DNA from 4 places in the Streptomyces sp. V2I9 genome. Region 2 is predicted to be linked to each of the others. Evidence: riboswitches for the same ligand, from Rfam matches in the RefSeq annotation. Region 2 holds a riboswitch; each other region holds the start of a gene.
What was found. Region 2 has a riboswitch for cyclic di-AMP ahead of QFZ71_RS27835 (LysM peptidoglycan-binding domain-containing M23 family metallopeptidase). Riboswitches for the same ligand answer to the same signal wherever they lie in the genome.
Positions count from the first base shown of each region.

Region 1: it holds a riboswitch for cyclic di-AMP, as region 2 does, so the genes downstream of both, QFZ71_RS02215 (C40 family peptidase) here and QFZ71_RS27835 (LysM peptidoglycan-binding domain-containing M23 family metallopeptidase) in region 2, are expected to answer to the same signal.
Region 3: it holds a riboswitch for cyclic di-AMP, as region 2 does, so the genes downstream of both, QFZ71_RS11065 (transglycosylase family protein) here and QFZ71_RS27835 (LysM peptidoglycan-binding domain-containing M23 family metallopeptidase) in region 2, are expected to answer to the same signal.
Region 4: it holds a riboswitch for cyclic di-AMP, as region 2 does, so the genes downstream of both, QFZ71_RS13545 (M23 family metallopeptidase) here and QFZ71_RS27835 (LysM peptidoglycan-binding domain-containing M23 family metallopeptidase) in region 2, are expected to answer to the same signal.

Region 1 is NZ_JAUSZJ010000002.1:486,268-493,890, forward strand. It holds gene QFZ71_RS02205 (ATP-dependent Clp protease proteolytic subunit) at 1-421, shown strand, start outside; gene QFZ71_RS02210 (hypothetical protein) at 459-764, shown strand; cyclic di-AMP (ydaO/yuaA leader) riboswitch at 1,183-1,349, shown strand; gene QFZ71_RS02215 (C40 family peptidase) at 1,353-1,823, shown strand; gene QFZ71_RS02220 (LysE family translocator) at 1,970-2,617, opposite strand; gene QFZ71_RS02225 (LysR family transcriptional regulator) at 2,690-3,613, shown strand; gene QFZ71_RS02230 (ATP-binding protein) at 3,617-4,051, opposite strand; gene QFZ71_RS02235 (helix-turn-helix transcriptional regulator) at 4,285-5,139, shown strand; gene QFZ71_RS02240 (DUF397 domain-containing protein) at 5,148-5,399, shown strand; gene QFZ71_RS02245 (8-amino-7-oxononanoate synthase) at 5,392-6,552, opposite strand; gene bioB (biotin synthase BioB) at 6,841-7,623, shown strand, end outside.
Region 2 is NZ_JAUSZJ010000002.1:6,414,420-6,422,042, forward strand. It holds gene QFZ71_RS27815 (aspartate aminotransferase family protein) at 1-93, shown strand, start outside; gene QFZ71_RS27820 (helix-turn-helix domain-containing protein) at 171-779, shown strand; gene QFZ71_RS27825 (DUF6126 family protein) at 842-1,015, shown strand; gene QFZ71_RS27830 (tyrosine-protein phosphatase) at 1,050-1,862, opposite strand; cyclic di-AMP (ydaO/yuaA leader) riboswitch at 2,308-2,468, shown strand; gene QFZ71_RS27835 (LysM peptidoglycan-binding domain-containing M23 family metallopeptidase) at 2,472-3,422, shown strand; gene QFZ71_RS27840 (SGNH/GDSL hydrolase family protein) at 3,584-4,411, shown strand; gene QFZ71_RS27845 (STM4011 family radical SAM protein) at 4,459-5,373, opposite strand; gene QFZ71_RS27850 (STM4012 family radical SAM protein) at 5,381-6,769, opposite strand; gene QFZ71_RS27855 (STM4013/SEN3800 family hydrolase) at 6,766-7,623, opposite strand.
Region 3 is NZ_JAUSZJ010000002.1:2,541,509-2,549,131, forward strand. It holds gene eno (phosphopyruvate hydratase) at 1-291, opposite strand, end outside; gene QFZ71_RS11065 (transglycosylase family protein) at 616-1,320, opposite strand; cyclic di-AMP (ydaO/yuaA leader) riboswitch at 1,326-1,508, opposite strand; gene QFZ71_RS11070 (transglycosylase family protein) at 1,797-2,807, opposite strand; gene QFZ71_RS11075 (cytochrome P450) at 2,986-4,362, opposite strand; gene QFZ71_RS11080 (hypothetical protein) at 4,359-4,790, opposite strand; gene QFZ71_RS11085 (hypothetical protein) at 4,717-6,228, opposite strand; gene QFZ71_RS11090 (nucleoside triphosphate pyrophosphohydrolase) at 6,262-7,278, opposite strand; gene QFZ71_RS11095 (SurA N-terminal domain-containing protein) at 7,378-7,623, opposite strand, start outside.
Region 4 is NZ_JAUSZJ010000002.1:3,099,029-3,106,651, forward strand. It holds gene QFZ71_RS13535 (PrsW family intramembrane metalloprotease) at 1-137, shown strand, start outside; partial or broken gene QFZ71_RS13540 (aldo/keto reductase) at 144-357, opposite strand; gene QFZ71_RS13545 (M23 family metallopeptidase) at 658-1,686, opposite strand; cyclic di-AMP (ydaO/yuaA leader) riboswitch at 1,698-1,850, opposite strand; gene QFZ71_RS13550 (PP2C family protein-serine/threonine phosphatase) at 2,132-3,352, opposite strand; gene QFZ71_RS13555 (MerR family transcriptional regulator) at 3,494-4,243, opposite strand; tRNA gene QFZ71_RS13560 (tRNA-Met) at 4,362-4,435, opposite strand; gene QFZ71_RS13565 (isochorismatase family protein) at 4,625-5,218, opposite strand; gene QFZ71_RS13570 (urease subunit gamma) at 5,815-6,549, shown strand; gene QFZ71_RS13575 (urease subunit alpha) at 6,612-7,623, shown strand, end outside.

The sequences.
Region 1 (7,623 bases), 5.9 Mb from region 2:
GGACCGGGCCGTGTCGCTCTACATCAATTCCCCCGGTGGCACGTTCCAGGCGATGGCCGCGGTCTACGACACGATGCGGTTCCTGACCTGTGAGGTGGAGACCTTCTGCCTGGGGCAGGCGGGCTCCTACGCCGCCGCCCTGCTGGCGGCCGGAGCGCCGGGCCGCCGACATGCGCTGCCCGGCGCGCGGGTAGTCATCCAGCAGCCCGCCATGGAGGAGCCGATGCGGGGCCAGCCGTCCGACCTGGAGATCCACGCACGCGAACTGGTGCGCACCCGCGAGATGTTCGCCGCCATGCTGGTCCGGCACACGGGCCGGACCGCTGAGCAGATCACCGCCGACATCGAGCGCGACACCATCCTCGACGCGAAGGCAGCCCTCGCCTACGGGCTGGTCGATCACGTCGTGGAGAACCGCTGACGCCCCCGCCCGCCCCACGCCGCGAGGTGAACCGCCGATGGAGCCACCCGAGTTCCCGCCCCTGCCCGCCCTGACCCGCGCCGAGGGCGAGTTCGTCGACTGCTATCTGGCCGTGCTGGACCAGCTGGGCCGGATCAATCCGGCCCGCGGCGGCGACACCTACAGCGCTCTGCGCGCCGCCCAGGCCCTGGCCTCCGGCGCGGCCGCGCTGCGCGACGCCCTGGCGCTGATGCACGAGCGCGGCGAGTCGCGCCTCCACGCGGCCACCCTGGCCCGGACCCTGCGGGTCCTGGACGGGGAGCGCCGGGCGGGCCGGGTGGCGATGCCGCCGGCCGCGAACTGACCGGAGCCGCGCGCCGGGTGCGCGGTACGGCAGCGAGCGGGACGCGGTACGGAAGGAGGCCGGGAGCGCCTTACGGGAGCGGAGCGGTCATCGTGCCGCACGACACGCCCGATCCGGTGACCGATTTTCCTCGCTCGTACGGCGTAGGCGTTCACTCCTGCGAGCGATGGCTCAACTTGCGTTCCGGGCCCGGCTCGTACTCGAAATATGCCCTTTCATCGCTGGTGCGGGGGTGTGCGCCGGGCTCGTCGGCGAGTGCGAAAGTGGCCTGTCCACTCGAATGGATCAGGCGTGAGGAGATTCACAAACCACCGTTTCAGCTCGGAAATCCGGCACGGAGTGCGTCAAGATCCCTGGGACGACAAGCCCCCGCCACCGCGGCGGGGCGGTCCGGGCGGACGCCGAGTCCTGCCGCCGCCCGGATGACTGGTCGACAGGAAGTGGATCGGCAGGAGTGGAGGACCCGAGCACAACGGGCCGACCGGGAGACCGGGAAGCCCTCGGGGTGAAGCCGCGACGCGGCCGGGCAACTTCGCCAGCCCGAACCCGACAGGTCATCCTTCACAGGCGGCTGACGAAGGGTTGCGCATGTCTGCGCAGGTTCATGTCCCGTCTCTGTTCGCCCGGGTCGGTACGGCCTCGGTGCTCACCCTGGCCGTGACGTCCACGATGCTGGCGCCCGGTCTGGTGAGCGACGCCGAAGCGGCCACCCACTCGACGAAGGCCCTGAAGGTCGCCGCGTCGAAGAAGGGGTCCCCCTACAAGTACGGCGCGGCCGGTCCCCACCGCTTCGACTGCTCGGGGCTGACGGTCTACTCGTTCAAGAAGGCGGGGAAGAAGCTTCCCCGCACGGCACAGCAGCAGTACAACAAGACCCGCCATATCGGGAAGTCGCAGCGCAAACGCGGCGACCTCGTCTTCTTCCATTCGGGGCGCAGCGTCTACCACGTGGGCATCTACGCCGGGAACGGCAAGATCTGGCACTCCCCCAAATCGGGAGACGTGGTGCGACTGGCGAAAATCTGGTCCAAGAGCGTCTGGTACGGACGGGTCCGCTGACCCACCTGCCGGACGCTCTTCCCTTGCGGGGCGTCCGACGCTCCCTCCGTGCGGGCCGTCCCGACGCTCCGGCCGGGCGGGACTCACGGGCGGCCCGCGGATCGCCGCGGGCCGCCCGGACCGCCGCCCACGGCTGCCGCCTCCGCTCAGCGCAGCAGCGGCCCGGTGACCAGGACCAGTCCCAGTCCGGTGAGCGCCACGCCGCTGCCACCCTCGATGGCGCGGGCGGTACGCGGGCGGCGCAGCCACCGGCCCAGCCGGTCCACGAGCAGGGCGACGGCCGGGAACCAGATCAGCGCCAGCACCACCACGACCGCCGCCAGCAGCAGCGTCCGGGGCAGCGGCGGCTGCCCATGGGGCACGAATTGCGGCAGCAGGCTGAGGAAGAGGACCGGCGCCTTCGGGTTGAGCGCGTTGGTCAGGAAGCCCTGGCGCAGCGCGCGTCCGACATTCCGAGGGGCGGGCCGCGCCGGTCCGTCCTCCGGCGTGTCCCTCCGGTCATGTCCGGCTCGGCGGCGCATCGCGTACAGCGAGCTGATCCCGAGGTGGAGCACGTACGCTCCGCCGAGCAACTGGACGGTGCGGAAGAGCACCGGCACGGTCACCAGCACGGCGGCGAGACCCGCGACCGCGAGCGCGGTGTGCACCAGCAGCCCGCCGACGACACCCAGCGCGGTGGCGAGACCGGCGGTGCGCGAGGCCAGGGCGTTGCGTACGACGACGGTGAAGTCGGCGCCGGGCAGCGCGACCATTCCGGCGGCGACCCCCGTGAAGGCGATCAGTTGTGCGTCCATGGATCCACCTTGGACCTGCGGAGCCTTTAGCGTGTACTTGCAATCTTCTGGGTCTGCCTAAAGGAACGCTTCATGTACGACCCGACGCGGCTCGCCGCGCTCGTCGCGGTCGCGGAGGCCGGATCGATCACCCGCGCCGCCGCCCGCCTGGGCTACACCGCCCCCGCCCTCTCCCAGCAGCTGGCCAAACTGGAGCGGGAGGCCGGGGCGGCGCTGCTCGTACGCCACCACCGCGGGGCCCGGCTGACGGCGGCGGGCGAACTGCTCGCGGGCCGGGCTCGACGGGTGCTGGACGAACTGGACCAGGCGCGGCACGAGCTGGCGCGGCTGGCCGGGCTGTCGGGCGGCCGCCTGCGGGTGGGGACGTTCACGACAGCCGGGATCCATCTGCTGCCGCCGGTCCTGAGCGCGTTCCGGCGGGCCCATCCCGACGTCGAACTGGCCGTCGCCGACCACGAGCCGCCCGGCGGGGTCGCCGCGGTGGCGGCGGGCGAGGTGGACCTCGCCCTGACCCACGCCTACGAGCCGGGAGGTGTCGCCCCTCCGCCGGCGGGTGTGGTCGTCGAACCCCTGCTGGTCGAGGAGCTGGTGCTGGTCACCTCGGCGGGCCACCGGCTCGCGGAGGGCACCGGGCGACTGCCGGTCGGGGAGCTGGCGGGACGGCCGCTGATCAGCAGCGCGCCCACGCATCCGCCCCGGCGCGGGGTCGAGAACGCACTCGCCGAGGCCGGGGCGACCCCGGCGGTGGTCTGCGAGTCGCCCGGATACGCCCTGGTGTGTGCGCTGGTCAGCGCGGGGCTCGGGGTGGCGGTGGTGCCGGAGATGGTCGCCGCGATGGCGCCGGCCCCGCTGTCGGTCCGGCGGCTGGAGCCCGCGTCGTTCCGCCGGACCATCTCGGTCGTGCACCGGGGCGAGAGGGCGAGTGCCGCGGCGGCGACCCTGCTCGCGCTGCTGCGCGGCGGTTTCGGCCGCGGGGGCGCGGCCACGGCGGGCTGAGCCTCAGCGGGGCCCGACCGGAACGGCCCACGGGAGAGCCAGCCAGACCGTCTTGCCGCCCTCGGCGGTCGGGGTGACCTGGAGCCGGCCGCCGTACTCCTTGGCGAGCGACCTGATGATGGCCATGCCCCGGCCGTTGTCCTGCCGTACGGCGGCGGGCAGTCGCTGGGGCCACCGGGGGTGACTGTCCGTGACGCCCAGGTACAGTTCCTCGTCCCGTTCGAGCCGCAGGTCCACGGTGAAGGTGGGCGACTGGCCGAAGGTGTGCTGCACCGCGTTGGTGGCCAGCTCCGAGACGATCAGGCGGACGGTGTCGGCGTACTCGGCGTCGTCGGGCAGGCCCCATGCGGTCAAGGTCCTGGCCACATGTCTGCGGGCCGCTGAGACCGAGGCCGGATCGCTCGGCAGCGTGACGGTTGCTTCCTGATGGTCTGCCATGGCGACGCCGTCCCTTTCCCGCTCCGGGCGACCGACGGCCGACCGGGATGGTGCTTCGCGCCAGCCTGCCATCGATGAAGCTTTCTGTAACGGCGTTCGGCCAAGCTATGCATATATCTGTCGCTCGAAGCGGTGAATTCGGAACCCGTGCGGTGTGTGCGGGCGGCACACTGACGTCTCTGCGGGCCGGTTGCGGTGACGATCCGGCCCTTCCGACCGAGAAGGAGACCGGCATGCTGCACGGCCCCGCCGTCCGGCGGCGCAAGCTCGGCGAGGAGCTGCGGAGTCTGCGTCACACCGCAGGGCTGACCAGCCGGGAGGCGGCGCGGCTGCTCGGCTGGCACCAGTCCAAGGTGAGCCGTGTCGAGACGGGCGCGAGCGGCGTGACGCCTTCCGACGTGGCGCGGCTGCTGGACGCCTACGCGGTGCGCGACCCCCGGTTGCGTTCACTGCTGGAGGTGCTCGCGGGGTCGGCGGGCGGCGGCGGTTCGGAGTGGTGGCATGCCTACCGGGGGCTGATCCCGCCGCAGTACCGCGACTTCATCAGTCTGGAGTCGCAGGCCAGTACGGTCCGGACGCTGGAGACGTCGGTGGTGCCGGGGCTGCTCCAGACCGCCGGGTACGCGCGCGCCGTGACCCGTGCCTCGCTGGGCGGTTTACCGGAGGAGCACCTCGACTCGCTGGTCGAGGTACGGCTGACCCGTCAGCGGGTACTGCGTACGAGCCCTCCACTGCGGTTCACCGCCGTGCTGGACGAGGCGGTGCTCCATCGCGAGGTGGGCGGTCCGGAGGTGATGCGGGACCAGGTGCAGCACCTCATGCAGATGTCTCAACTGCCGCATGTGTGCCTACAGTTGCTTCCCTTCTCGGCGGGCGCGTACATCGGGCTCACCGGCCCTTTCGTCATTTTCTCCTTTCCGAACATTTCCGATCTGGACGTGGTCGTCCTCGATCATTTGACGAGTAGCCTCTATCTGGAGCAGAAAGAAGACCTCGACGCGTACAGCTCGGCCTTCCGCACGCTGCAGGCGCACGCGCTGTCGCCGGAACGCTCGCTGGACCTCATCTCCGAGATCGGACGCAGTTAGGGGCCGCCATGTCAGACCGTCTCGCGCTGTCCGCCGCACCGCCGCCGCCCACCGCACCGCCCGCCCCGCGATGGCGGCGCAGCAGCCGCTCGACCGGCATGAACAACTGCGTGGAGACCGCGCTGCCGGGCGGAGGGACCCTCGCCGTACGCGATTCCAAGGACGTGGACCGCCCGCCGCTGCGCTTCTCGACGGCGGCGTGGAGCGCGTTCGTGGCCGGGCTCGGCACGAGGGTGGCCGAGCCGCGGCGCTTCAGCTGACCGGAGCGGCCGCCCGGCGGGGAGCGGTGGCGACGATCGTGGCCACGGCGGTCGTGATCTGCTCCTCGGTCAGATCGGCCCGCGCGGTGAGCCGCAGCCGGGAGATGCCGTCCGGTACCGACGGCGGGCGGAAGCAGCCGACCGCCATCCCGGCCGCGCGGCAGTCGGCCGCCCAGCGCACCGCCGCCTCCGCCGAGGGCGCGCGGACGGAGACGACGGCCGCGTCGGGCCGTACGGCCGTCAGCCCGGCGGCGGTGAGGCGCGTGTACAGCGCGGTGGCCACCTCCCGTGCGCGGGCCGCGCGTCGGGGCTCCCGGCGCAGCACCCCGAGCGCACCGAGCGCGCCGCCGGCCGCCGCCGGGGCGAGCCCGGTGTCGAAGATGAACGTACGGGCCGTGTTGACCAGGTGGTCGATGACCCGCGCGGGCCCCAGGACCGCGCCGCCCTGGCTGCCCAGGGACTTGGAGAGGGTGAGCGTGGCCACCACGCCGTCTCCCCCGGCCAGCCCGGTCGCCGCGAGCGCACCGCGACCGCCGTCGCCCAGGACGCCGAGCCCGTGGGCGTCGTCGACCAGCAGGGCGGCGTTCGCGGCGCGGCAGACCTCGGCCAGCGCGGGGAGCGGGGCGGCGTCTCCGTCGACGGAGAAGACCGAGTCGGTGACGGCGAGGGCCCGCCCGTCGTGCGCCCCGAGCGCCTTGGCGACCGCGTCCGGGTCGGCGTGGGGGACGACGGCGGTCTCGGCGCGCGAGAGCCGGCAGCCGTCCACGATCGAGGCGTGGTTGCCCGCGTCGGAGACGATGAGCGAACCGCGCCCGGACAGCGCGGTCAGCGCGGCGAGGTTGGCCGCGTATCCGGAGGAGAGCACGAGGGCCGCGTCGAAGCCGCAGAACGCGGCCAGTTCGCGTTCGAGTTCGGCGTGCAGGGCGGTGGAGCCGGTGACCAGCCGGGACCCGGTGGCCCCCGCTCCCCAGCGGTGGGCGGCGTCGGCCGCCGCCGCGGTGACCTCCGGGTGCCGGGTGAGGCCCAGGTAGTCGTTGCTCGCAAGGTCCAGCAGCTCCGGCACCGCGCCGCGCGGGCGCAGGGTGCGGACGAGCCCGGCGGCGGCCCGGCCGCGGGCCTCGGCGTCGATCCAGTCGAACGGGGCGGAGGACATGGGGCGGTCCCTTGGGTAGGCGGGCCTCGGCGGTGCGGCGGCGGGCGGACGGGCCGGGGTGGACGGTCCGTCCGCACGGTCCGGCGCGGACGGCACCACCTGCGCGTGATTCCGTGCGAGCGGGCCCGTGCGGACGGCCCGGTGCGAACGGGCCCGTTTGTAGGCAGCCCACAGACCCTAGCGGGGCATGCGGCAGGTCAGGGTGTGGCCATACACACACCCTCCCCCGGCTCTCCTGTCCGGTTCCTCCTTGGCTGGAGGCGGTGCCGTACGTCAGGATCAGCTTCCATGGACCTGCTGAACACGCTGGTGGACAAGGGGCTGCGGCGCGAACTGCCGACCCGCGAAGAAGCGCTCGCCGTGCTGGCGACCTCCGACGACGACCTGCTCGACGTGGTGGCCGCCGCCGGGAAGGTGCGCCGTCAGTGGTTCGGGCGACGCGTCAAACTCAACTACCTGGTCAACCTCAAGTCGGGTCTCTGCCCCGAGGACTGCTCGTACTGCTCGCAGCGGCTCGGTTCGAAGGCCGGCATCCTCAAGTACACCTGGCTGAAGCCGGAGGAGGCGTCCAGGGCCGCCGCCGCCGGGGTGGCGGGCGGCGCGAAGCGGGTCTGTCTGGTGGCGAGCGGACGCGGGCCCACCGACCGGGACGTCGATCGCGTCACCAGGACCATCGAGGCGATCAAGGAGGAGAACGAGGGCGTCGAGGTGTGCGCCTGCCTCGGCCTCCTCTCGGACGGACAGGCCGACCGGCTGCGTTCGGCGGGCGCCGACGCGTACAACCACAACCTCAACACGTCCGAGGAGACGTACGGGGCGATCACCACCACCCACACGTACGCGGACCGGGTGGAGACCGTGCAGCAGGCGCAGGCCGCCGGGCTGTCGGCGTGTTCCGGTCTGATCGCCGGGATGGGCGAGAGCGACAAGGACCTGGTCGACGTGGTCTACGCGCTGCGCGACCTGGACCCCGACTCGGTGCCGGTGAACTTCCTGATCCCGTTCGAGGGGACCCCGCTCGCCAAGGAGTGGAACCTCACCCCGCAGCGCTGCCTGCGCATCCTGGCGATG
Region 2 (7,623 bases):
TTCACCTCCGTCATGGACGACGCGCACAGCGGCGGCGGGCTGATGTGGGATTTCGGCCGGACACTGGTCAAGCAGGCGGTGGCGAACCGCTGACCGGTCCGGGAGCCGACAGGTATTGCCTCTGAGGCAACTTATTTGCCTCCGAGGAAAAATCCTGGCCCAATGGCTCCATGAACCCTCCGGACGAAGGGGCGCCGGACGAGCTCCCCGGCGTCGCACCCCGCCTGCGCGACCTGCGCCGCGCCCGCGGTCTCACGCTGGAGACCGCCGCCGGCCGGGCCGGACTCTCCCCGGCCCACCTCTCCCGGCTGGAGACCGGCCGCCGCCAGCCCTCGCTGCCCATGCTGCTGGGACTCGCCCGCATCTACGGTACGACGGTCTCCGAGCTGCTCGGCGAGCAGTCTCCCGCACGTGACGCGATCGTGCGCGGCGGCGCCTTCGAGGGGACGGAGGCCGACGGCTGGATGTACCGGCAGGCAGGCGGCTCCGGCCGCGCGATGCAGGCGCTGCGGGTGCGCGTGCCGTACGGGGCCCAGGGCGACCTGGTCCGGGTGCATCCGGGCGAGGAATGGCTGTACGTGCTGGAGGGCCGGCTGCGGGTCGGGCTCGGCGACACCGTCCACGACCTCGAACCCGGCGACAGCGCCCACTTCGACTCGCTCACCCCGCACCGGATCGCGGCCGCCGGCCGCTGCGGCGCGGAGCTGCTCTTCGTCCACTCCCTGCTGCAGAGTCCCGTCGCCGAGCTCTGCCTCGGCAGCGGCCTCCACGCCCGCTGACCGGCGCCCCGCCGGGTCCGCCCTTCGTCCCACCGGCCGTGAGGCCGACAGAGAGGACCGTCATGTCCGATTCCGAGCACTACGACCCGCTGGGCCCCGGACGCCGGGTGGGCGAGGACCCGCAGGAGAAGCGGATGCCCCGCGGCCTCGTCATCCGCCTCTTCGCCTACCTGGTGGCGGGCCACGTCGTCGCGGGCTTCCTCTGTCTGCTCTTCGTGGTGGCCGGGAGCAAGTGAGAGGCCGCCATGGGGTGGGGCGCCTCCGGACCGGTCAGCCCTGGTCGAGCAGACGCTCGCGGAGCCGGTCGCGGGTCGCCGGGGAGATCCCCAGCCCCTCGGCCAGATAGCGGTCCGCCGTGCCCCAGTTCTCCTCGATGGCCGCGAAGGCCGCCGCGAGATAGGCGGGCCGCGCCCCGAAGAGCGGATCCAGCAGCTCCAGTACCTCGGGCGACATCCCGGCCCCGGAGGCGTCGGAGCGTTTCACGGCGTAGCGGCGGTGGAGGTCGTCGGACTTGAGGTAGTCCTCCTCGATCGCCTCCCTCTCGACGTCGACGGCCAGCAGGGCGACCGCGATCGAGAGGCCGGCCCGGTCCTTGCCCGCCGCACAGTGCATCAGCGCCGGCACGCTGTCCTCCGCCAGGGCGTGCAGGACCCGGCTGTGCTCGGCGGTGCGTTCCTCGATCGTCGCGCGGTACATCCGGATCATGCGGTCCACACCCTTGCCGCCCGCGAGGACCGAGCGCAGCTGCTCGATGTTCCCATCGCCCACCAGCCGCCAGAACTCCGCGCCGTCGGCCGGGTCCGAGAGCGGAATGCTGATGTTGCGGACACCGGCCAGATCGATGTCGTACCCGTCGAGCCGGTGGTCGGCGGAGTGGCGGAAGTCGAAGATCGTGTGCAGTCCCAGCCCGCCGAGGAAGGCCGCGTCCTCGGCCGTGGCGTGCGCCAGGTGGCCACTGCGGTAGAGGCGCCCGAAGGCGGTGCGCCGACCGTCCGTGGTGGGGAGCCCGCCCACGTCGCGGAAATTGCGGACTCCGGTCAGCACGGTCTCTGTCGGCGGGACCTGCGGCACCTGTTGCGTCACGGGGGCTCCTGGGGTCTCTGACGCCGGCGCGGCTCGCCGGCGAGGGCGCTCCCGTGACGATACGACATCGATTCAGCGGGAAATCATCACGGTTCGCCTGTCCGGACGGGGTCCGGAGAGGGCTGTGGCTGACCCGGCGTCAGGGGTGCCGCCCGCCCTGTGTCCGTATTGGTGCATTTCGCAGAACATGCCCCGCTAATGGGGGAGATGGGAATAGGGAGGTGAGCGGGATCATATCCGTGACGGTCCGTGGTGAACGCGCCCCAAGGTATTCCCAGGATGCGCGCGGAAATCCAAGATCCGTAATCCACGGAGTGTGACCGGAAATTCCGGACGCTGTCGAATCGATGAATACGGCGGCCAACCGTTGGCTTGTTCCGCTCGTCCCGGCCGGTTTACGGTCACCGTCAATCCGGACGGACCGCCTAATCCTGCCGCCGCCCGGAATTCGCACCCACCCACACAGACGTGGCAGGAGCGGGGGAACCAGGTAAGCCGCCGGCCCGGAGTGATCCGGGCCGGCTCGGGGTGAAGTCGCCGCAACGCGACCGGGCATCTCCAGCCCGAACCCGACAGCTCACCTCGCAGGCGCCGGAGAGGAAGATCCCCATGCCCGCAAAGGGTAAGCACCGTCGTCCGAAGTCCGGCCCGATCTCCCGCGGCGTCCTCGCCGCCGGGACCGGCGGAGCCGCACTCGCGCTCCCGCTCATCGGTGCCACCACCGCCGGCGCGGCCGACCAGGCCGCCCCGGCCGCGAAGCCCGCCGCCGCGTCGGTCGCCGCCGCGCACGGCGCCACGGCCGCCGCCCCCGCCAAGGCCGCCCCGAAGACGTACTCCGTCGTCTCCGGCGACTACCTGTCGAAGATCGCCGCCGAGCACAAGATCAAGGGCGGTTGGGAGAAGCTCTACCAGGACAACCGCTCCACCGTCGGCGGCAACCCCAGCCTGATCCACCCGGGCATGAAGCTGACCCTCGGCGCCAAGGGCTCCGCCCCGGCCGCGAAGTCCGCCACCCCCGAGGCCGCGCCGAAGAAGGCCGCACCCGCCCCGAAGGCCGAGACCCGGCAGGCCCCGAAGGCCGACACGGTCTCCGCCGACGACTCCGAGGGCTCCGGCGACCCGGCGCGGACCGGTTCCTCCGAGGCCGCCGGCTCCGGCTGGTCCGCCCCGCTCGCCAGCCCCAACGTCACCACCCAGTACCGCGCTTCGGGCGCCAGCTGGTCCAGCGGCTACCACACCGGCTCGGACTTCCAGGCCGCCTCCGGCACCCCCGTCCTGGCCATCGGACCGGGCACCGTGGTCTCGGCCGGCAACAGCGGTTCGTACGGCAACGAGGTCGTCATCAAGCACGAGGACGGCATGTACTCCCAGTACGCCCACCAGTCCGCCCTCAACGTCTCCGTCGGCCAGACCGTCACCGGCGGCCAGCAGATCGGCCTCTCCGGCTCCACCGGCAACTCCACCGGACCGCACCTGCACTTCGAGGTCCGCACCGGCCCGAGCTACGGCTCGGACGTCGACCCGATCGCGTACCTGCGTCAGCACGGCGTCTCCGTCTGATCCGGCACCACGAGAAGTGCCCGAGGGGCGATGTGCTGTCAGCACATCGCCCCTCGCTTATTCCGCCTTTACCAAAAACTGACCGGGTGGTCTATCTCACCACCCGTCAATCCCATATTACGGTCGCGTAGGTCACATCGAACGGTGCAGGATACGTGGTTGTGGCAGACGATTCGAGAAACAACCAGCAGCACATCATCGGGTCGTACGCGGCGATAGGCGACAGTTTCACCGAGGGCGTCGGCGATCCCGGCCCGGACGGGGCCTTCGTCGGCTGGGCGGACCGCTTCGCGGTGCTCCTCGCGGACCGGCTCCCCGCCCCCGACGTGGCGGCCGGCCCCGACGACTCCCCGCACGGCAACTTCCGCTACGCCAATCTCGCCGTACGCGGACGCCTCCTCGACCAGATCGTGGCGGAGCAGGTCCCCCGTGCCAAGCAACTGGCCCCCGACCTGGTCAGCTTCTGCGCGGGCGGTAACGACATCATCCGGCCCGGAACCGACCCCGACGACCTCGCCGAGCGCTACGAGCGGGCGGTCGCCGACCTGAGCAACGCCGTCGGGACGGTCATGGTGACCACCGGCTTCGACACCCGCGGCGTTCCGGTCCTGCGCCACATGCGTGGCAAGATCGCCACGTACAACGTCCATCTGCGGGCCATCGCCGACCGCTACCGGTGCCCCGTCCTGGACCTGTGGTCGCTGCGCTCCGTCCAGGACCGGCGGGCGTGGGACGCCGACCGGCTGCACCTCTCACCCGAGGGCCACACCCGCGTCGCCCTGCGCGCCGCCCAGGTCCTCGGCCACGACGTGCCCGCCGACCCCGACCAGCCCTGGCCGCCGCAGGCCCAGCGCAGCCCCTTCGACGCGCGGCGCGACAACGTCCAGTGGGCCCGCGAGTACCTGGTCCCCTGGATCGGCCGACGGCTGCGCGGCGAGTCCTCCGGCGACCACGTCGAGGCGAAGCGCCCGGACCTGCTGCCGCTCTGAGGGGGTGTCCGGCGGATCAGGGCCGGACACCCCCCCCGGCGGGCCCCTCAGGGCTCCAGCAGGGGAAGCGCACGGGACGGGTTCGGCACGACCAGCCCGTCCCGCGGCGTGCCCGCGCCGAACCCGGCCGGTATCCGCTCCAGGACGCCGCCGGCGAACACGTCGTACAGCGGCAGCGACTCCAGATGCACATAGCCGATGTGGCAGTCGCACACGGCGAGCGGACAGGCTCGCGGGCCGAGCGCCCGGCGGTAGCTCCCGTCGTAGAGATTGCCCAGCTCCGCCTTGACGAAATGGCACCGCCGCACCGTGCCGTCGCCGTCCACCGAGATCACCGACTCGCCCGTCCGGCAGGGCAGCCCCGCCGAACGGTGCGGATCGCGGCTGTAGGGGAACAGCGGATCCAGCTCCGTCCACCGTGCCGCCTCCTCGTCGGAGTACGTGTGCCCCTCCGCGGCGTTCACCCACAGGTAGACCTCCTCGGGAAGCGCCGCCCGCAGCCGCCGCGCCTCCTCCCGATGGGCCTCGAACCCCACCACCCCCACGCTGTAGCGGATGCCCAGCGCGGACAGCTCACGGCACTTGCCCAGGAACCGCTCGTACGGCGTCTGCCCCGGATGGTACGTGCACCAGAGCGCGACCCGCTCCGGATCGGCCTCGGCCAGCCACGCGGTACGGCCGCTCAGATTCGTCTGGATCGCCACCCGACCGATGTGCGGCAGCCGCGACAGCTCGGTCAGCGCCCGCCGGTACCAGGAGCGCACCAGCCCCTCGCCCCACGGGGTGAACAGCACGGACAGCCGGTCGTCGGTCCGCTCCGCCGCCCAGCCGGTGAACCGCTCCAGGGCCGCCCGGTCCGACGTCAGCTCCGCACGGCTGTCCCGCCGCTTGGCGAAGGGGCAGTACGGACAGTCGTAGTCGCACGACGCCAGTGGGCCCCGGTAGAGGATCGTCAGGTCCACAGCCCGGTCACTTCCGCTCGTACGCGGCCATCGCGGCCCGCACACCGGGGGAGAACAGCGCGGGGCCCAGCGCATCGGAATGGGCGAGACCGGACGGGGACAGCCGCAGCAGCCCGTCCGGCGCCGAGGCGTCCAGCCAGCCCCGCGCCGCGAAACCCGCCAGCTCGGCCCGGAAGTCCGCGTCCGGCTCCGTACCGAACCGGGCCCGGTACTCCGCCACCGGCAGCCCCGACGCCTGGAGCAGGGACTGCAGCAGATGCCGCCGCCGCGCCTCGTCCGCGTCGACGTACCGGCCGACCTCGGCCCGCGAGAAGTCCTCGGTGGCGGTGAACCGGTCGATGATCGACCGGATCTCCCGCATGTCCACCGCGTAGTCGAAGGAGTAGTGCAGGGCCGACGTGTACGACCGGGCCCCGCAGCCGAGGCCGATCATGCCGTCGGTCTGGCAGGCGTAGTCCTCCGGCCCCTCCTGCTCGCGGGGGGCGTCGGCGCGCCGGAACATCCGCATCGACACCTGCTCGTAGCCGTGCGCCAGCAGATGGTCGCGGCCCACGGCGTACAACCGCAGCCGCTGCGCGTCCCAGGCGGCGTCCTCCCGCGCCCGGGCGCCGGCCACCGGGCCCAGGCGGTGCAGGCTCGTGAGCGGGCGCACGTAGAGCGGATACAGATACAGCTCCTCCGGCCGCCAGGCCAGCGCCGCGTCCAGCGAGGCGATCCAGGTGCGCTCGGTCTGCCCGTCGATGCCGTAGATCAGATCGATGTTCAGCACCGGTATCCGCGCTTCGCGGATCCGGCCGAGCGCCGCCTCCACCTCGGCACGGCGCTGCGGGCGGACGGCCGCCCGCGCCTCCTCGTCCACGAAGCTCTGCACGCCGATGCTGATCCTCGTCGCGCCCCGGTCGGCGAGGACCGCGAGCCGGTCCGCCGTCGCCGTGGACGGCGAGGTCTCCACCGACAGCGGCACCGAGCGCAGGTCGGCGCCCATCCGCTTCTCGGCCAGGTCGCAGAGCCGCTCCAGCTCGGCCGCGGTGAGGAACGTCGGGGTGCCGCCGCCGAACGCCGCCGCCGCGAACCGCACCGGCTCCTCGTCCCCCAGCGCCTCCCGCACGGCCAGGGCCTGACGGTCCAGCGCGTCCAGATAACGCGTGGTCAGCTCCTCCGGCGCGCCGATCCGGGTGAAGAGATTGCAGAAGCCGCAGCGGACCTCGCAGAACGGTATGTGGAGATAGAGGGAGAGCACGTCCTTCGGTTCCGCCGCCCACAGCGACCGCAGCTCCGGGCGGTCCTCCAGCGGGCGGTAGGCCGTCTTGTGCGGATAGGCGTAGACGTAGCTCTCGTACGGCCGGACGGCGGGGAGCGGGGACGTGGTCGCGGCGGTGGCAGGGGTGGTGGTCATCGGGCGGCCCCCGGTCCGTGTGATGCGGGTGGTCCGGTCTCACCGGCCTGTCCGGTCGGTTCGAGGAAGAAGTGGGCGTACGGAACGGTCCAGACGGCCGGGTGGCCGAGCCGGTGACCGGTGTAGCCGTCGTCGCCGTAGGCGGTGCCGTGGTCGGAGCAGACGACCGCGAAGCACCGGCGGCGGCTGCTCGCCGCGGCGAAGAGGCGGCCGATGTGCCGGTCCACGTACTCCAGAGCCGCCGCGTGCGTGGCACGGGAGTCGCCCGCCTCGCGGGTCGCGCCGGGCAGATGGAACCAGTTCGGCTGGTGCAGGGCGGAGACGTTGACGAAGAGGAACAGCCGCTGCTCGTGGGGGAGCGCCGCGACGACCTCCTCCGCCCTGGCCACCTGTTCCTCGAACGAGGTGGGGGAGGCGACACCGAAGCCGGGCTCCCAGTGGCTCTCCTGGAACATGCCGGGCAGCACGGAACCGAGCGGCCCCTGACGGTTGAAGAAGCCGACACCGCCGACGCACACCGTGCGGTACCCCTCGGCGGCCAGCCCCGACACCAGATCCGGTGTGTCGAACACGAACGTGCCGTCCGCCGTCGTCTCACTGCCCGCGAACCGCGCCGCGAACAGCCGGGGATGCGGCCCCGGATGGGCGGGCGTCGGCAGGAACCCGGCGAACATCGCCTGGTGCGAGGCGTAGGTGAAGCTGCCCGGAGCGTGCCGCTCCTCCCAGACGCCGCCGGGCAGGTGCCGGGCGAGGTTGGGGATCCGGCCGGCGGCCGCCAGTTCGACGGCGACGTCGTGGCGCAGCGTGTCGAGGGTGACCAGCAGCAGATCGTGGCTGCCCACGACCTCGCCCAT
Region 3 (7,623 bases), 3.9 Mb from region 2:
CAGGTCGAACATCGCCTGGTCGATGAGGCGCTGCTCGGTGGCGTCGTACCCGACGAGCTCCGGGCCGATCTGCTCGATGACGGCGAGGACGGCCTTCTCGACGCCCTTGCCCTGGTAGCGGTTGGGGTCACCGTCACGAAGCTCGATGGCCTCGAACGCACCGGTGGAGGCACCGGACGGAACGGCAGCACGGCCCGTGCTGCCGTCGTCGAGGCCGACCTCGACCTCGACCGTGGGGTTGCCGCGGGAGTCGAGGATTTCCCTGGCTACGACGACGTCGATGGACGGCACGAGGCATCTCCTTCTGGGATCTGACACTGGTTGTGCAGGGTCACTGTGGCCTTGCGACCCGAGCCTATCCGGCCCGGCCGCGTTGACCGGCCGACCGCCCGACTCCTGGGACGAAAAAGGACCCGAGGGTGCGCGTATCGGGGCGAAACTCTAGAAATCTACCGAGCGGTAACCACAAGAGGTGAACGCGGCCGCGCTCATCCGCTCTCCCGCTCCCACGAAGAACCCGGCCCGGCGCGCTGGGGGGACGAGCGCGCCGGGCCGGGAAGCCGTGCGAGGGAGGGAGCCGCCGGACGCCCTCCCTCCGGGGAGGAGAGACGGCGGTTACTTCAGGTGGAGCTGCTGACCGGGGAAGATCAGGTTCGCGTCCTTGACGATGTCGTCGTTGAGCTCGAAGAGCTTGCTCCAGCCGCCCTTGACGCCTTCCTTCTGAGCGATCTTGCTCAGGGTGTCGCCGGTCTTGACCTTGTACTCGCCGTCGCCCTTCTGGACCTTCTCGCCGGTCGGGGTCGTGACGGTCTTCTTGCTCTCGGCCTTCTTCTCGGCCTGCGGCGCGGAGCGCTGCTCGGAGCGCGTGGCGGGCTGCTCGGCCTCGCGCTCGGGCTGCGCCTGCTGGGACCGGCCGGAGCCGGTGTTGACGCCCGGGTCCACGCCGTCGTCGGTCAGACCGCCCGCGCCGGCACAGGCCCAGGCGCCCGGACCCTGCATGTCGAGGAGCTTCTCGGCGGTGGCGATCTGCTGGTCCTTGGAGGCCAGGTCGGCGCGCGCGGCGTACTGCGTACCGCCGGCGGCGGCCCAGCTGGACTGGGAGAACTGAAGGCCGCCGTAGTAGCCGTTGCCGGTGTTGATGGACCAGTTGCCGCCGGACTCGCACTGGGCGACGGCGTCCCAGGTCTCGACGGAGGCGGCGGAAGCGGTGGTCGCGCCCATCAGCGGGACGGCGACGGCCGCGCCGGTGACACCCGCGAGGGTGGCGATACGGACGGCCTTGGACGGGCGGCGGTGCTTGCCCTTGCTGTTCAGCAGCATGGAACGAATCTCCTCACCGACGCCTACGAGGTGAGCTGTCGGGTTCGGGCTGATGAGTTGCCCGGCCGTGCGTCCTTGCGCACGTCTTCACCCCTAGCCGGTTCCGTACGCCCCCGTCTTCTCGACGAGGCGTCCGGACCCGGCGGCTTACCTGGGTCCCCCGCTCCTGCCTACGGCGCTTGCGCGTCTGTTCCCTCCGGCCGCCGGCAGGATTCGGCGTGACGGTCGTCGGGGCCCGCGGTGCGAGCGGCTTAGACCGTAAACACAGCCAACCCCGACATTCAAGGACGGACATAGAGGACAATCGGCCCGAACTCGCCACCGAGACCCATCCGTTTCCGCAGGTCGGGGGCGATGCGCCCGGATCGGCCGGGCGAAATGCGTGAGTTGAAGCAAAGAGACCCATGTCTCACTTACACAAAAGTGGACATAGGTCTCTGAACTGCCCGCGCTTTCGGGGCATTTTCCCGCCGGGATCAGTGGCCGACGGGCTCTTCGGCACGCTCCGGGGCGGTCGGGTCGGCGTCCTGGTCGCCACCCTTGCCCGCGTCCCGGCCCAGACCCAGGTCCAGGTTCTGGCCGGGCAGGATCAGGTCCGGGTCGGAGCCCAGGACGTCCTTGTTGGCCTCGTACAGCCCGGTCCAGCCGCCGGGCAGCTCCTGCACGTCGGCGATGACCCAGAGGTTGTCACCGGCCCGCACCGTGTACGTGCCCGTCGCGCCGCCGTCCCGTGCGTCGCCCTCGCCACGCGAAGCGTGCCGGCCGGAACCGCGCGGGCCGTCCTCCTGGCCGGCCTCCTCGGGCGCGGGGGCGCCGCGGTGCTTGCCGCCCTCGCCCGCCGGGGCGTCGGGGGCGGTCGACGGGTCCGCGCCGGGGGCCGGCGGGACGGTGGGCGTCACCGGGGAGTCGGGGGCCTCGGCCCCCTTCTCCGCACCCCCCTTGCCCGCCTTGTCACCTTCCTCCCCCTTCGTTCCGGACCCGTCGGCTTCACCGGACGTGCCGGATTCATCCGCCGTGTCGCCGGCGCCCGCCTCATCGGCCGGATCGGTCGTGGGGTCGGCCGTCGGGTCGGGGGAAGGCGCGGTGCCGGGGTCGACGCCGGGCAGAACGCCGTCCGTGGCGAGGCCGGAGATCACCGCGCAGCTCGGCCACGCCCGGGGACCCCGGTCGGCCAGGACCTTCTCGGCGATGGAGATCTGCTGCGACCGGCTGGCGAGATCGGCGCGGGGTGCGAACTCCGTGCCGCCGTACGCCGACCAGGTCTCCTGCGAGAACTGCAGCCCGCCGTAGTAGCCGTTGCCGAGGTCGGCGCTCCACATGCCGCCGCTCTCGCACTCCGCCACCCGGTCCCAGGTGGCCGAGTCGGCCGCGTGCGCGCCGCTCGCACCGAGCAGCGGGATGGCGATGGCCGACCCCGTCACCCCCGCGGCGACGATGAGGGCGGGTGCCTGGCGAGGTCGGCGGTGTCTGCCGTTCGCGGAGCCCATGGGTATGCCTTCCGTGCGACTGACAAGCTGGGTGCCCGGACGCCGCGCGGCGGGATCGCGCCCTCCGCGCCCGGTGTCCGAGTGACGCGTGCGCAACGTGCGACCCACGCGTCGAACCGTGAACCTAGCGGGACCCGAACGTATGTCACAAGTCGATGCAGCGCAGATCACGTGAAAGTCACAGAGTTGACAGCGAGTCACCTTTCGCGGTCGGCTCGCCCGGTTCGAACGCGACCGGAAGGGTGCGCAGCCCCCGCATGATGAGCCCGCCGCGCCAGCGCAGATCGGCGGGATCGGCGGCGAGTCGCAGGTCGGGGAGGCGTCTCAGCAGCGTGGCGAGCGCGGTCCGCCCCTCCAGCCGGGCCAGCGGTGCGCCCAGGCAGTAGTGGATGCCGTGCCCGTACCCGAGGTGCTGATTGTCACGCCGCGCGAGGTCCAGGGTGTCCGGATCGTCGAACCGCTCCGGGTCGCGGTCGGCCGCCGCGAGCACCACCAGGACGGGGTCCCCGGCGGCGATCTCCTCGCCGCCCAGGGTCAGCGGTTCGGTGGCGTACCGCCAGGTCGCCATCTCCACCGGCCCGTCGTACCGCAGCAGTTCCTCGATCCCGGTGTCCAGCAGCTCGCTCTCCCCCGGCACCGGGGACGCCTCCAGGGACGCCTGGAGCCGCGACCGCTGTCCGGGGTGGCGCAACAGCGCGTACATCCCGTTGCCGATCAGGTTGACCGTCGTCTCGAACCCGGCGAACAGCAGGATGAACGCCATCGCGGCGGCTTCGTTCTCCGTGAGGTGCTCGCCGTGGTCGCTGGCCCGGATGAGCCCGGAGATCAGGTCGTCGCCGGGGTTCTCCCTTTTACGGTGGATGAGTTCGGCGAGATATCCGCGCATCTTCTTCACCGACCGGGCGACCCCGCCGCGCGGTCCGCCGCCGTGCCGGATCATCATGCCCGCCCAGTCCCGGAAGTCGTCCTGGTCCTCCTCCGGGACGCCGAGCAGGTCGCAGATGGCGTAGATGGGGAGCGGGAAGGCGAGATCGTGGATGAGGTCGGCCTTCCCCTCCTCGACGAACGCGTCGATGAGCCGGTCGGTCAGCTCCTGCACGCGGGGCGCGAACTCCGCGACCCGGCGCGGGGTGAACGCCTTGGACACGAGCCGGCGCAGCCGGGTGTGGTCCGGAGGGTCGATGTTGAGCAGATGCGTCATCAGCTCCGCCTTGCGCTCCCCCGGAATGCCCGTCTTCCCCTTGGCGTGCGGCGACTCGGCGTGGTGGGCCGGGTTCTTGGAGAGCCGTGTGTCGGCGAGGGCCTGCTTGGCGTCCCCGTACCGGGTCACGAGCCATGCCTCGACCCCGCTGGGCAGCACCGTGCGGTGCACGGGGCGGTGCTCACGGAGCCAGGCGTAGGCGGGGTAGGGGTCGGTGGCGAACTCCCAGGTGAAGAGTTCGGGGGCGGGGGTCGCCGAGTCGGCCCCGTCCGGCGCGGCGGCGGCCTCCTCCTGCGGGGTGGCGTGCGGGCAGGCGGGCGGCTCGGGGGTGCTCGGTGCGGGGCTGTCGTTCACTCCTCGACGGTATCGGGCACGGCGTCGCGGGCTGTCCGCAGTCTCCCCGCGTAGTCCGCCGCCACCCGGCTCCCGCCCTCGGCACCGCGGTCCAGCCAGAACAGCGCCCGGCCCACGAGCACCGTCACCAGAAGGCCCTGTGCGTAGCGGTTCCCGGCCTCCGCCGCCCGCTCCAGGTACGGAACGGCCTCGACCACCTCACCCCGTTCCGCGAGAGCCTTGCCGACGATCCCCGCCGCCTCGACGCCGCCCGCGTCGGCGGAGTTCCGGTACCACTGCTCGGCGTACCGGACCTGCCCGGCCGCTTCGCAGAGGCGGCCGAGCACCAGCCCGACCTCGGGGCGCCCGTCCGCCTCACCCTCCAGCGCGCTCCGGGCGCTCTCCACCACCACCCCCTGGCGGTCCGGCTCGCCGCGTACGGCTTCCATGGCAGGGAGCCACAGGCCGAGCGGCACGGGCGGGGCGTCCGGGCGGGCCGCCGCCTCCCGGTGCAGGGAGGGGAAGGCCCTCCAGGTGTCGGGCTCCGCACCCCCGAGCAGCATTCCGGCGACGCCGTGGCGGACCTCGGACGCCCACGCGAGCGCGTCCTCGAACGACTCCCCGGCCGCCTGCGCGGCCTCCGGTCCGTACAGCGCGCCACGCCTCGCGCAGCACGTCCGACGGGACGGGGGTGTCGTCGGTGCCGCACCGGGCCAGGTCCATGGCGACGCGCACCAGCAGGTGTCCGTGCGGGTGGGCGTGGGGGCGGCGGGCGCGCCACCACTCGTCCCACAGCTCCGGGCCGACGGCGAGGAACGCGGCGATGTCCCCGTCCTCGCACCGGAGGGACGCGTCTCCCAGCCGGCGGTCCTCGCGCGCCCCGGCCAGCCGTTCCCGTTCGGACGCCGTCCATACGCGGGTCAGCTCCACCGGACCGACGCCGACCAGGACCCGCGCACGGGCCTGTCCGCCGAAGCGGTGGGTGTCGTACGCCTCGTCGCTCATCGTGGCGATCACCGGGACGCGCAGCCGGGCGAGGTCGGCGAGGAGCGCCGGGGTCAGGCCGTGTTCGCCGAGGTGGCCCTCCAGTTCGTCCAGCCAGACCGCACACCGCTCCTCGCCCCGTCCGCGCAGCACGGCGGGCAGGCCGCGCAGATCCGTGCCGGAGGCGGGGGCGAAGAGGCGTGTCGGGCCCGGCAGGTTGGCGAGCATCCCCACCCAGGCGGTCCGGCTCTTCCCGGACAGGGGCTCCCCGGTCACCAGCACCAGCCCGCCGGTACCGGCGGCCGCGCACATGCGCTTCTCCAGCAGGGCGTCGCCGTCGCGGGCGACGTAAGGGGGGAGTACCGGCTCGTCGCCCACCTGCCCGGCGCGCCGCACACCGAAGGCGGTCGGGTCCGCCGTGTCGAGGCGGGGCCAGTCGGTGACCGGGGGCAGGCCGGTGTGCTGCGGCGCTCCGAAGTAGGTGTGCACGCCGCCGTTGAAGGTCCTGGCCTGGACCACCGGGCCCTCGAAGACGCCGCCCGAGACACCGTTGCGGTGGGCGGCGGCATCGGGCACGGGCGGACCCGTCCGAGGGCGGGAGACCGTACGTGCCGCCTCGTCGTCGCCGTAGGCGTCGGCGATCGCCTTCAACTCCTCGTAGGCGTGAGGAGACGTGCGCCGCGTCTCCCGCAGGAGCTCCAGGAGGACCGAGGCGCGCCGGCGCCTCTCCACGTCGGACGGATCTCTTCCGGGAGTGGTCTCCGCCAGTCCGTGCAAGCGCATCAGGAGAAAGCTGTTGGTCGTGCCCTCCAACGCTTCGACGGCCAGTTCGTACACGCTCGGATCACCATGGTCGATGCCCCGCAGCAAGGTACGGGCCAGCACCGTCAGTTCGTCGTCCACGCCCGTCCCCCACCCCTCATGACGCCCCTGCCGTCACCGTAGCCAACCCGCGTGCCCCTCCGCTGCCAGGATCGCGTCCCGGTAGGCGCGGGCGGCGGCGCGCAGGGCCGCCTCCGGGTCGGTTCCGGCGGCCTCGGCGCGTACGGCGAGGGCGAGGAGTTCGTAGCCGAGGGAATCGCCCGTGGGCAGGGGGACGTCGAGGCCGGCTGTACGGGCCCGGCTGCCGAGCTTGGCGGCGAGGGCCAGGCCGGGCTGGCCGAGGGGGACGCCCTCGGTGACCGAGGTGCGCTGCTTCTCGATCGCCTTGGTGCGCAGCCAGTGCGCGTGGACGTCCTCCGGGGTCTCGGCGGTCGCGTCGCCGAAGACGTGCGGGTGGCGGTGGATCAGCTTCTCGACGAGTCCGCCCGCGACGTCGTCGATGGCGAACGGTTCCGCCCCGTCCTCCGGGCGGCCTTCCTCGGCGATGCGCGCGTGGAAGACGACCTGGAGCAGGACGTCGCCCAGCTCCTCCCGCAGTTCGTCCCGGTCGCCGTCCTCGATCGCCTCGACCAGCTCGTACGCCTCCTCGATCGCGTACTTGGCGAGGCCCCGGTGCGTCTTCCGCGAGGTCCAGGGGCAGGTGCGGCGGATGCGGTCCATGACCTGGACCACGTCCAGCAGCCGGGCTCCGGGCAGGTCGTAGGAGCCGGGGAGCAGTTCCAGGTCCGGCATGGCGACCCGGCCCGAGCCGCCGAGCCGGGCCAGGCCGTCCGTCAGCCGGGTGTCGCCCTCCCCGCCGACCAGGACGACGACGGTCCGGCCGCCCGCGCACTCCGCGACCAGGTCGTCGGCGGCGGGTACGGCGTGCTCGGCGCGTACGCCCGCCTCATGGAGGTAGGGCAGTTGCGGGTGGTCCGGGTCGGTGACCAGGACCCGGTCGGCGGCGTGCAGCGTCTGCCAGGCCGGCCAGGACAGCAGGCCGGGCGCGACCCGGTGGCTGGCGGTGAGCAGGACGATGCGGCCGGGGCCGGCGGGGGTCTCGACGGAGGCGTCGGGGGCTTCGGCGTTCACCGTGCGAACCTACCTCCGGCGGCGGTGGCTCCGGCCCGGCGGCCCCTTCCCCCGGTCCGGGCTCCCGCCGCGTACGCCTCAGGCCCGGCCCCCTGCGGCTCAGGCTCCCGCCGGCGGCTCGGGGGTGAACTCGGTGCGCTGGGTGATCCAGGGCGCACGGTAGTCGCCGAGCTGCATCTTCTGGTCGTCCCAGGTGCCGAAGCGCGGGTTGACGTCGATGTCGAGCGCCTTCGACGCCTTGGTCAGCGCCTCGCCGACGGCCTTCTGTCCGGCGGGCGTACCGAGGTCCACGCCGAGCGCCCGCGCCAGTTTCGGGAGCTGGACCTCCTGGCGCATGTCGGCGTC
Region 4 (7,623 bases), 3.3 Mb from region 2:
CGCCCGGTCACGGCCGTCCGCAGGCACCGGCGTACGGGCAGCCCCCCGTCCAGCCCCCCGGCCACGGATACGGCGGCCCGCCCCGGCCCCACGGCCACGCCCCCGCCCCGCACACCCACCGCCGCCCGCCGCAGTAGCCGGGGCGGGGACGGTCTCCGACTCGCCGCCCCGGTTGCCCTCGGCCCGGGCGCAGTACACGTCGGCGGTGTCGACGAAGGTGCTGCCGGCCGCCACGTACGCGTCCAGGACGGCGAAGGACGGGTGCTCGTCCGCCGTCCAGCCGAAGACGTTGCCGCCGAGGGCGAGCGGGAAGACCTGGAGGCCGGAGGTGCCGAGGGGCGTGCGCGCAGAAGTTATGCGGGGGTTCAACGAGCCGGTCCGGGCCGGCATTCCACCGCGTACGCCATCCGTGGCCGGGCCCCCGCGACAGACCTCATCCGCTGATGATCGCCCGTCGAGGCCCGTCCGTGGCCGCTTCGGTGCGCTCCCGGCCGCCGTACCCGTCCGCTCGGCCACGTGCGATGCCGGGCCGGGCCGCCCCGGACAGACCGGCAGCCCTGACGTCGGGGGGTGTGCGTCAGGGCTGCCGGGGTTTCGGGGAGGGCCGGCGGAGGAAGATCGGCGGCCTGCGGCCGACGAGGCGGCCGGCCCCGTGGCTCAGACCCGCAGGCCCTTGCTGTTCAGCCAGGCCATCGGGTCCATCGCGGAGCCGCCCGCGGTGCGGACCTCCAGGTGGAGGTGGGTGCCGGTGACGTTGCCGGTGGCGCCCATGCGGCCGATGGTCTGGCCGGTGGTCACCTTCTGCCCGACGGAGACCTCGATGGAGGACTGGTGGGCGTACCAGATCTCCGTGCCGTCCTCCAGCTGGAGGACGGTGCGGTAGCCGTACGAACCGGAGTAGCCGGCCGACGTGATCGTGCCACTGTGCACGGCCTTGAGCGGCGCACCGGTGGACCCGGCGAAGTCGAGGCCGGTGTGCTGGCCGGAGGACCACATCGCGCCGGACTGCCCGTAGGTCGAGGTGATCGTGTACGAGGGCGTGGGCAGGGAGAAGCTGGCGGCGAGCTTGGCGAGACGCTCCTCCTCCGCCTTCTTCTTCGCCGCTTCCTCCGCGGCCTTCTTCTTCGCGGCGGCCTTCTTCTCGGCCTCGTCCTGCTGCGCCGCGGCCTCCGCCGCCGCCTTCTCGGCCGCGGCCTTCTCCGCCGCGGCCTTGGCCTCGGCGTCGGCGCCGGCCTGCTGCTGCTCGGCCTGCTGGAGGATCCGGGCCCGCAGGGCCTCGCCCGCGTCGGTACCGCTCTCCGCCTCGGCGGCGGTGAGCCCGGCGGTGGTCAGCGGAGCGGCGGCGACCGGGGCGGCCTCCGCGTCGTCGGACATCAACGCCCCTACGCCGGGAAGGGACTTGGCGTCGGGAAGATTGTCCGCGATGGAATCGGGAAGAGAGATGGAGACCGGGGCCTTGTCCTGAGCGGTGGCGATGCCGCCCGCTCCGACGGCCGCGATCACGCCGACCCCGAGGACGGTGGAGCTACGGGCCAGACCACGCTGCTTGGCCACGCGGTGCCTGCCGCGCACGGGGCGGATGGTGTCCTCGGTGGGATTCCACTCACCCTCGGACCGCTCCGCGCCACCGTAGGCGTTCGCGGTGAAGGGTGACACGGCCTCAGGGGCAGGCTTGTTGGACGCCACGTGGGCGCACTCCTTTCCTTCCTTCTCGCCTACCGGGTTAGCTGACGGGTTCGGAGCAGGAAGGTCTCCTACGGGCCCCTCCGCCTCTCACGAGACGCAGGCGTCCGATTCACCCCATGGAGGTGGTTCCCCGGTTCCCTTGCGGGATTCGGCGCTCGCGCGCGGCGCCGTCCTGACGACGACTGTGACGACCGCGCTGCGTTATCGAACGTTAATAGACACCCATGCCTGATTCCAAGCCGTTCCTGTTGATCATTAACGAACGAGGCGGGGATGTACAGGATGCAAGCGGGCCGAATCGGGCGACTTGACCAGCGATCAGCCACACTCCTTTTTCTGACGGAGTGTCAAATGTTATGCGGAGCGGTGCCTTTCGATCACGCACCGTGGTATTGCCCTGCACCCCGCCGCGCTCCGCCTCGCCGCCCGTCGCGCCGCCCCCGCGCTACCCGTCGCCGTGCCCGTCCCGACGGCCCACGATCCGCACCGTCGTCCGGCGCACCGGCTGGCCCTCCGCCGGCCGGCCCACCGCGAGCAGCGCCATGTCGTCCGTGGCCCGCCCTCCGGTGTGCAGCCGTACGTCGTCGGTGAGCGCCGACAGCAGCTCCTCCGGGCCGGGGAAGATCCGGCCGCGCAGCCGCGCAGCCGGATCGTAGAAGAACCCGTCGGCGTTCCGCGCCTCGGACAGGCCGTCCGTGAAGGCGAGCAGCGTCGCTCCGGGCGGCATCTCCCACTCGTCGACCCGGTCCGGCCACACCCCCAGGTCCATCCCCAGCGGCAGCGCCGGCACGGAGGGCGCCAGCACCTCCAGGTCACCGTCCGCGTGCAGCAGGATCGGCTCGGGGTGGCCGCGGTTGACGAGACGGAGCGTGACCGCGCCGGGCGGGATCTCGGCCAGCACGGCGGTGATGAACCCCTCCATGACGTCCAGCCCGTAGCGCCGCGTCCCCTCCCTGGCGAGCGCGCGCTCCAGCCGTTGCGCGACGCCCTCCAGCGAAGGCTCCTGCTCGGCCGCCTCCCGGAACGACCCGATGATCACCGCCACCGCCTCGACGGCCCCGAGCCCCTTGCCGCGCACGTCTCCCACCACCATGCGGACGCCGTACGGGGTGTCGGCGACGGCGTACAGGTCACCGCCCACGAACTCGTCCGCCTGCGCCGCCTCGTACCGCGCGGCCACCTGGAGCCCGCCGATCCGCTCGGGGGGTGTCGGCAGCACGGCCCGCATGGCGGTCTCCGCGATGACGCGGGCCGAGGCCAGTTGCTCGTTGCTGCGCCGCACGACCCCGTTGATGACGAGGGCCAGCACCGAGGCGGTGAGCACGGTGAGCATCTCGATGGCCGGGACCACCTCGGTGGACGTTCCATCGGAGAGTCTCATCGCAAGGACGGAGAGGACCGCCGCGATGCCCGTGCGGACGGTCCGGGACAGCGAGAAGAACGGTGCGGCGATCAGCGGTGCCGCGACGAACAGCGGGACGGCGGTGAAGTTGGCCGGGGTCAGCGCGTCGAAGACCAGCCCGCCGACGATCAGCAGCGCGGGCAGCATCCGGACGAACCGTCGTGATCCCCGGCTGCCGGGCGTCGCCTCACCCTCCGGCGAACCCAGCACCGCGCGGCCGACGGCATCGACGCCCCGCGCCATGCCCCGCCGTTCCTTGGCCATCCCCACCTGTGTACTCCTGCCCGGTCCACCCACGGCTGCGGACGGTACCGCGCCCCGCCCAGGCTTCCCGGAGCCGCGCCGAGCGGCGACTCCTCATCGGCCGAATAGGGGGAGTGCGGGCGACGGCCCGGCCGTCCGTGGTCAGTCGGAGAGCCGGTGTTCCGCGTAGACCGTCAGCGCGTCCCGTACGAAGGCGGCGGTGCCGTCCCCGTAGCGATCGTAGTTCTTCCCGAACCGGGGATCGGCGACATACATCTCCCCGAGCCCGATCACGTACGAACGGCTGGGCTCCTTGGCCGACGACGCCAGCCACGCGCAGTGCCGCCGCGCGATCTCCTGCGCCTCGGGCCCGTCGGCGGCGAGCCCTTCCCCGCGAGCCCGGCCCCAGTCCCGCGCGATGGCCTCGTGCTCGTCCAGGAATGCCTTCTTCTCCGTCGCTCCGAGCGACCGCCACCAGCGGTCGCCCTCCTCGTACGCGTCCCGGCCCCAGCGCTCGGTGACCTCCCGCTCGTGCACCGTATGGTCGAAGCCGTCGAACACTTCGTCAGCCATGAGTTCCGTTCCCTCCAGCGTCTTGTGGAGAGTGGTCCGCACCGAGGCGATCTGCCGCCCGATGCGCGCCTGCTCCTGTTCGAGCAGCCGCAGATGCGCCCGCAGCGCCACCGCCGTGTCCCGCTGCCCCGCCAGTACGTCCTTGATGGCGGGCAGCGAAAGCCCGAGCTCCCGCAGCAGCAGGATGCGCTGCAGCCGGACGAGGGCGTCCTGGTCGTAGTAGCGGTAGCCGTTGCTCCCGACCCGGCTCGGCGCGAGGAGCCCGAGGTCCCCGTAGTGCCGGAGCGTGCGGCTCGTGGTGCCGGCCCGGCGCGCGATTTCCTGAATGGACCACTCCATGCCGGAAACGCTAGATCTTTACGCTACGTCAAGGTCAAGCACCGCCCACTCGGGCCCGGCCCGCCCGGAAACGACTCGGGCCCGGCACGCTGACAGCGTGCCGGGCCCGGGCCTTCAGTAGCGGGGACAGGATTTGAACCTGCGACCTCTGGGTTATGAGCCCAGCGAGCTACCGAGCTGCTCCACCCCGCGTCGGTAAACACAACTGTACGGCATTGCCGGAGCGCGTTCGACCATGTTTTCCGGGGCGGCCCCGAGCACGGGCTCCGGGCCGCGCACGGGACCGGCGGAAGCCCGGCGGCCGCCGGGCGGTCGGCCCGTGCCGGTGGGGCGGACCGAACCGGGACCGGCCGTCCCTCGGGTCGCGGAGGGCGGCGGGGATTACTGCGGGACAGGGGCTTCCCCGGATACGGCGATGCCCGCCTCGCGGAAATCGGCCAGGGTGGAGTCGACGGTGTCGGGGGCGACGGCGACGGAGTAGTCCAGGCGTACCTGCGTACGGAAGCCGGCCCGCACGGCGTCCAGCGCTGTGGCGCGTACGCAGTGGTCCGTGGCGATGCCCACCACGTCGACGTCCTCCACTCCGCGGGCGCGCAGCCAGTCCGCCAGGGGCGTGCCCTGTTCGTCGGCGCCCTCGAAGCCGCTCTTGGAGGAGCTGTGCGCGCCTTTGAAGAAGACGGCGTCGATCTTGCCGCCGGCGGCAGCGGGCGCGAAGTGGGGGTGGAACTCTCCGCCCTCCTCCCCGGCCACGCAGTGCACGGGGAAGCTGTCCTTGAAGTCCGGGTTCTCCGAGAAGTGGCCTCCGGGGTCGATGTGGTGGTCACGGGTGGCCACGATGTACCGGTAGTCCCGGCCGGCGCTCCGCTCCACCAGGTCGGCGATCTTCGCCGCGATGCGCGCGCCCCCTGCCACGGGAACGCTGCCTCCTTCGCAGAAGTCGTTCTGGACGTCTACGACGATCAAGCCCCGGCTCATGGACGAGCCCCCTTCACTCACGTCTTGGAACATGGGAACAGCGGTCAGGACGGCTGCGGAGTCTCTCGGCCCGGTCCACGCGGAGCGTGGTGGAGGGGTGAGCGCAGCGCGATCCCTCCGTGTTCTACCGGCCTTCGCGCCCCCGGCTCGTGCCCGGCGGCGGCCGCTCCCCCACCCGGACGCAGACGTTCACCGCAGGAACGATTCGCGGGGTCTGCCCAAGCGCTCGGCGGAGCGCTCGTCCCCGGGCGGTGTCCGCTGCCCTCCGTCCGCCGTTCTGGAAGGCGGCCGGACGGAAACCCCGGCGCCACGGGAGGAAGGGGCCCCGGCTCCGGCTCCCGCTGTCAGCTCCTTCGCCACCGTGATCACTCATTCGGGTGCCCCGCGCCCCATACCCGGCTTCGGGCCCTGTCCGCATGATCACGATGGGCTCACGTCGAGTGGGGCCTGAACGGCCAGGAACGACAAACGTGTTGCGCCAGGAGCGCGGGAGCGGCGTCATCGAGGCTTCCCGCGCCGCGGAGGTGCGCGGCCGCGTGTCCTACTCGCGGCCCGGGGCAGAAGTCCTGGGCGGAAGCCGATGCAGGGATCTGTCTGTGCACCTCACCCCACACGAGCAAGAACGCCTGATGCTGCACGTGGCCGCCGACGTGGCGGAGAAACGCCGGGCCCGCGGCGTGCTGCTGAACTACCCGGAGACCATGGCGCTGTTGATCGTCCATGTCCTCGAAGGCGCGCGGGACGGCAGGACCGTGGCCGAACTCATGGCGTCCGGCCGCAAGGTGCTGGCGCGGGAGGAGGTCATGGAGGGCGTCCCCGAGATGATCGAGAACGTACAGGTGGAGGCCACGTTCCCGGACGGGACGAAGCTGGTCACCATCCACGGTCCGTTCCCGGAGGCGGGCCAGGACGAGGGGCCGGACACCTGTCCGGGGAAGGTCGACTTCTCCCCCGTGAAGGGGGACGAGGTGGTGGTCTTCAACGAGCGCAACAGGCAGCTCGGCCAGGTGACGGAGCTGGTCGTCGCCAATCCGACCGACCGGCCCGTCCAGGTCGGCTCCCACTACCACTTCGCCGAGGCCAACGACGGGCTGGAGTTCGCCCGCGAGGAAGCGTGGGGCAGGCGTCTGAACGTCCCCGCCGGCAGCTCGGTGCGGTTCGAGCCCGGCATCACCGAGAAGGTCCAGCTCGTCCCCATCGAGGGCGCCCGGGTGGTCCACGGCCTGCGCGGCAGGATCGAGGGCCTGCCCGAGAAGGTCGACGGCTCGCTCGACGAGGTCAGGGGTTCGTTCGCCGAGGTCACGGGCTCGTTCGCCGAGGAGCAGATGTGAGTGCCACCGTTCAGTGCCCCGACTGCGCCTGCTGCCCGGAAGAGCCGACGGCCTCCGACCCGCTGACGCGCCCCGCCTACGCGGACCGTTTCGGGCCGACGGTCCGTGACCGTATCCGCCTCGCCGACACCGCTCTGAGCATCAGGATCGAGGACGACTGGTCGGGAGGCCCCGGTCGCAGCGGGAACGAGATGGTCTTCGGCGGAGGCAAGGTGATCCGCGAGTCGATGGGGATGTCCGTCGTGCCGCGCGACCCGGCGAAAACCGGGCGCGGGAAGCCGGCCGGCTCCGCGACGGCGAGCCCCCCGGACACCGTCATCACGGGGGTGGTCGTCCTGGACCACTGGGGGATCGTCAAGGCGGACGTCGCCCTTCGCGACGGGAACATCGTCGCGCTGGGCAAGGCGTACAACCCCGAGACCATGGATCCGCTCCACGAGGGCGCGGAACCCCACAACGGCATCGGCCCCCGGCCCACCGACTTCGTCATCGGTCCGGACACCGAGGTCATCTCGGGCAAGGGCAGGATCCTGACCGCCGGCGGGATCGACACGCACGTCCACTTCATCTGCCCCGACCAGGTCCGCGAGGCGCTCGCGGCGGGGGTCACCACGCTCATCGGCGGCGGTACGGGCCCGGCGGAGGGCAGCACGGCGACCACGGTCACGCCCGGCGCCTGGCACATCAGCCGGATCTTCGAGGCGCTGGACGGTGCGCCGGTGAACATCGGGCTGCTCGGCAAGGGTGCCACGATGTCGAAGGAGTCGATGCTCGCGCAGGTGGACGCCGGTGTCCTCGGCCTGAAGATCCACGAGGACTGGGGCGCCACGCCGGCCGTCATCGAGCGGTGCCTGGAGGTGTGCGAGGAGACCGGGGTCCAGCTCGCCCTCCACGCCGACTCGCTGAACGAGGCCGGGTTCGTCCAGGACACCATCGGCGCCATCGGCGGCCGCTCCATCCATGTCTTCCACGTCGAGGGCGCGGGAGGCGGCCACGCCCCCGACATGATCAGGATGGTGAGCGAGCCGAACGTGCTGCCCGCCTCCACCAACCCCACCCGTCCGCTGACCGTCA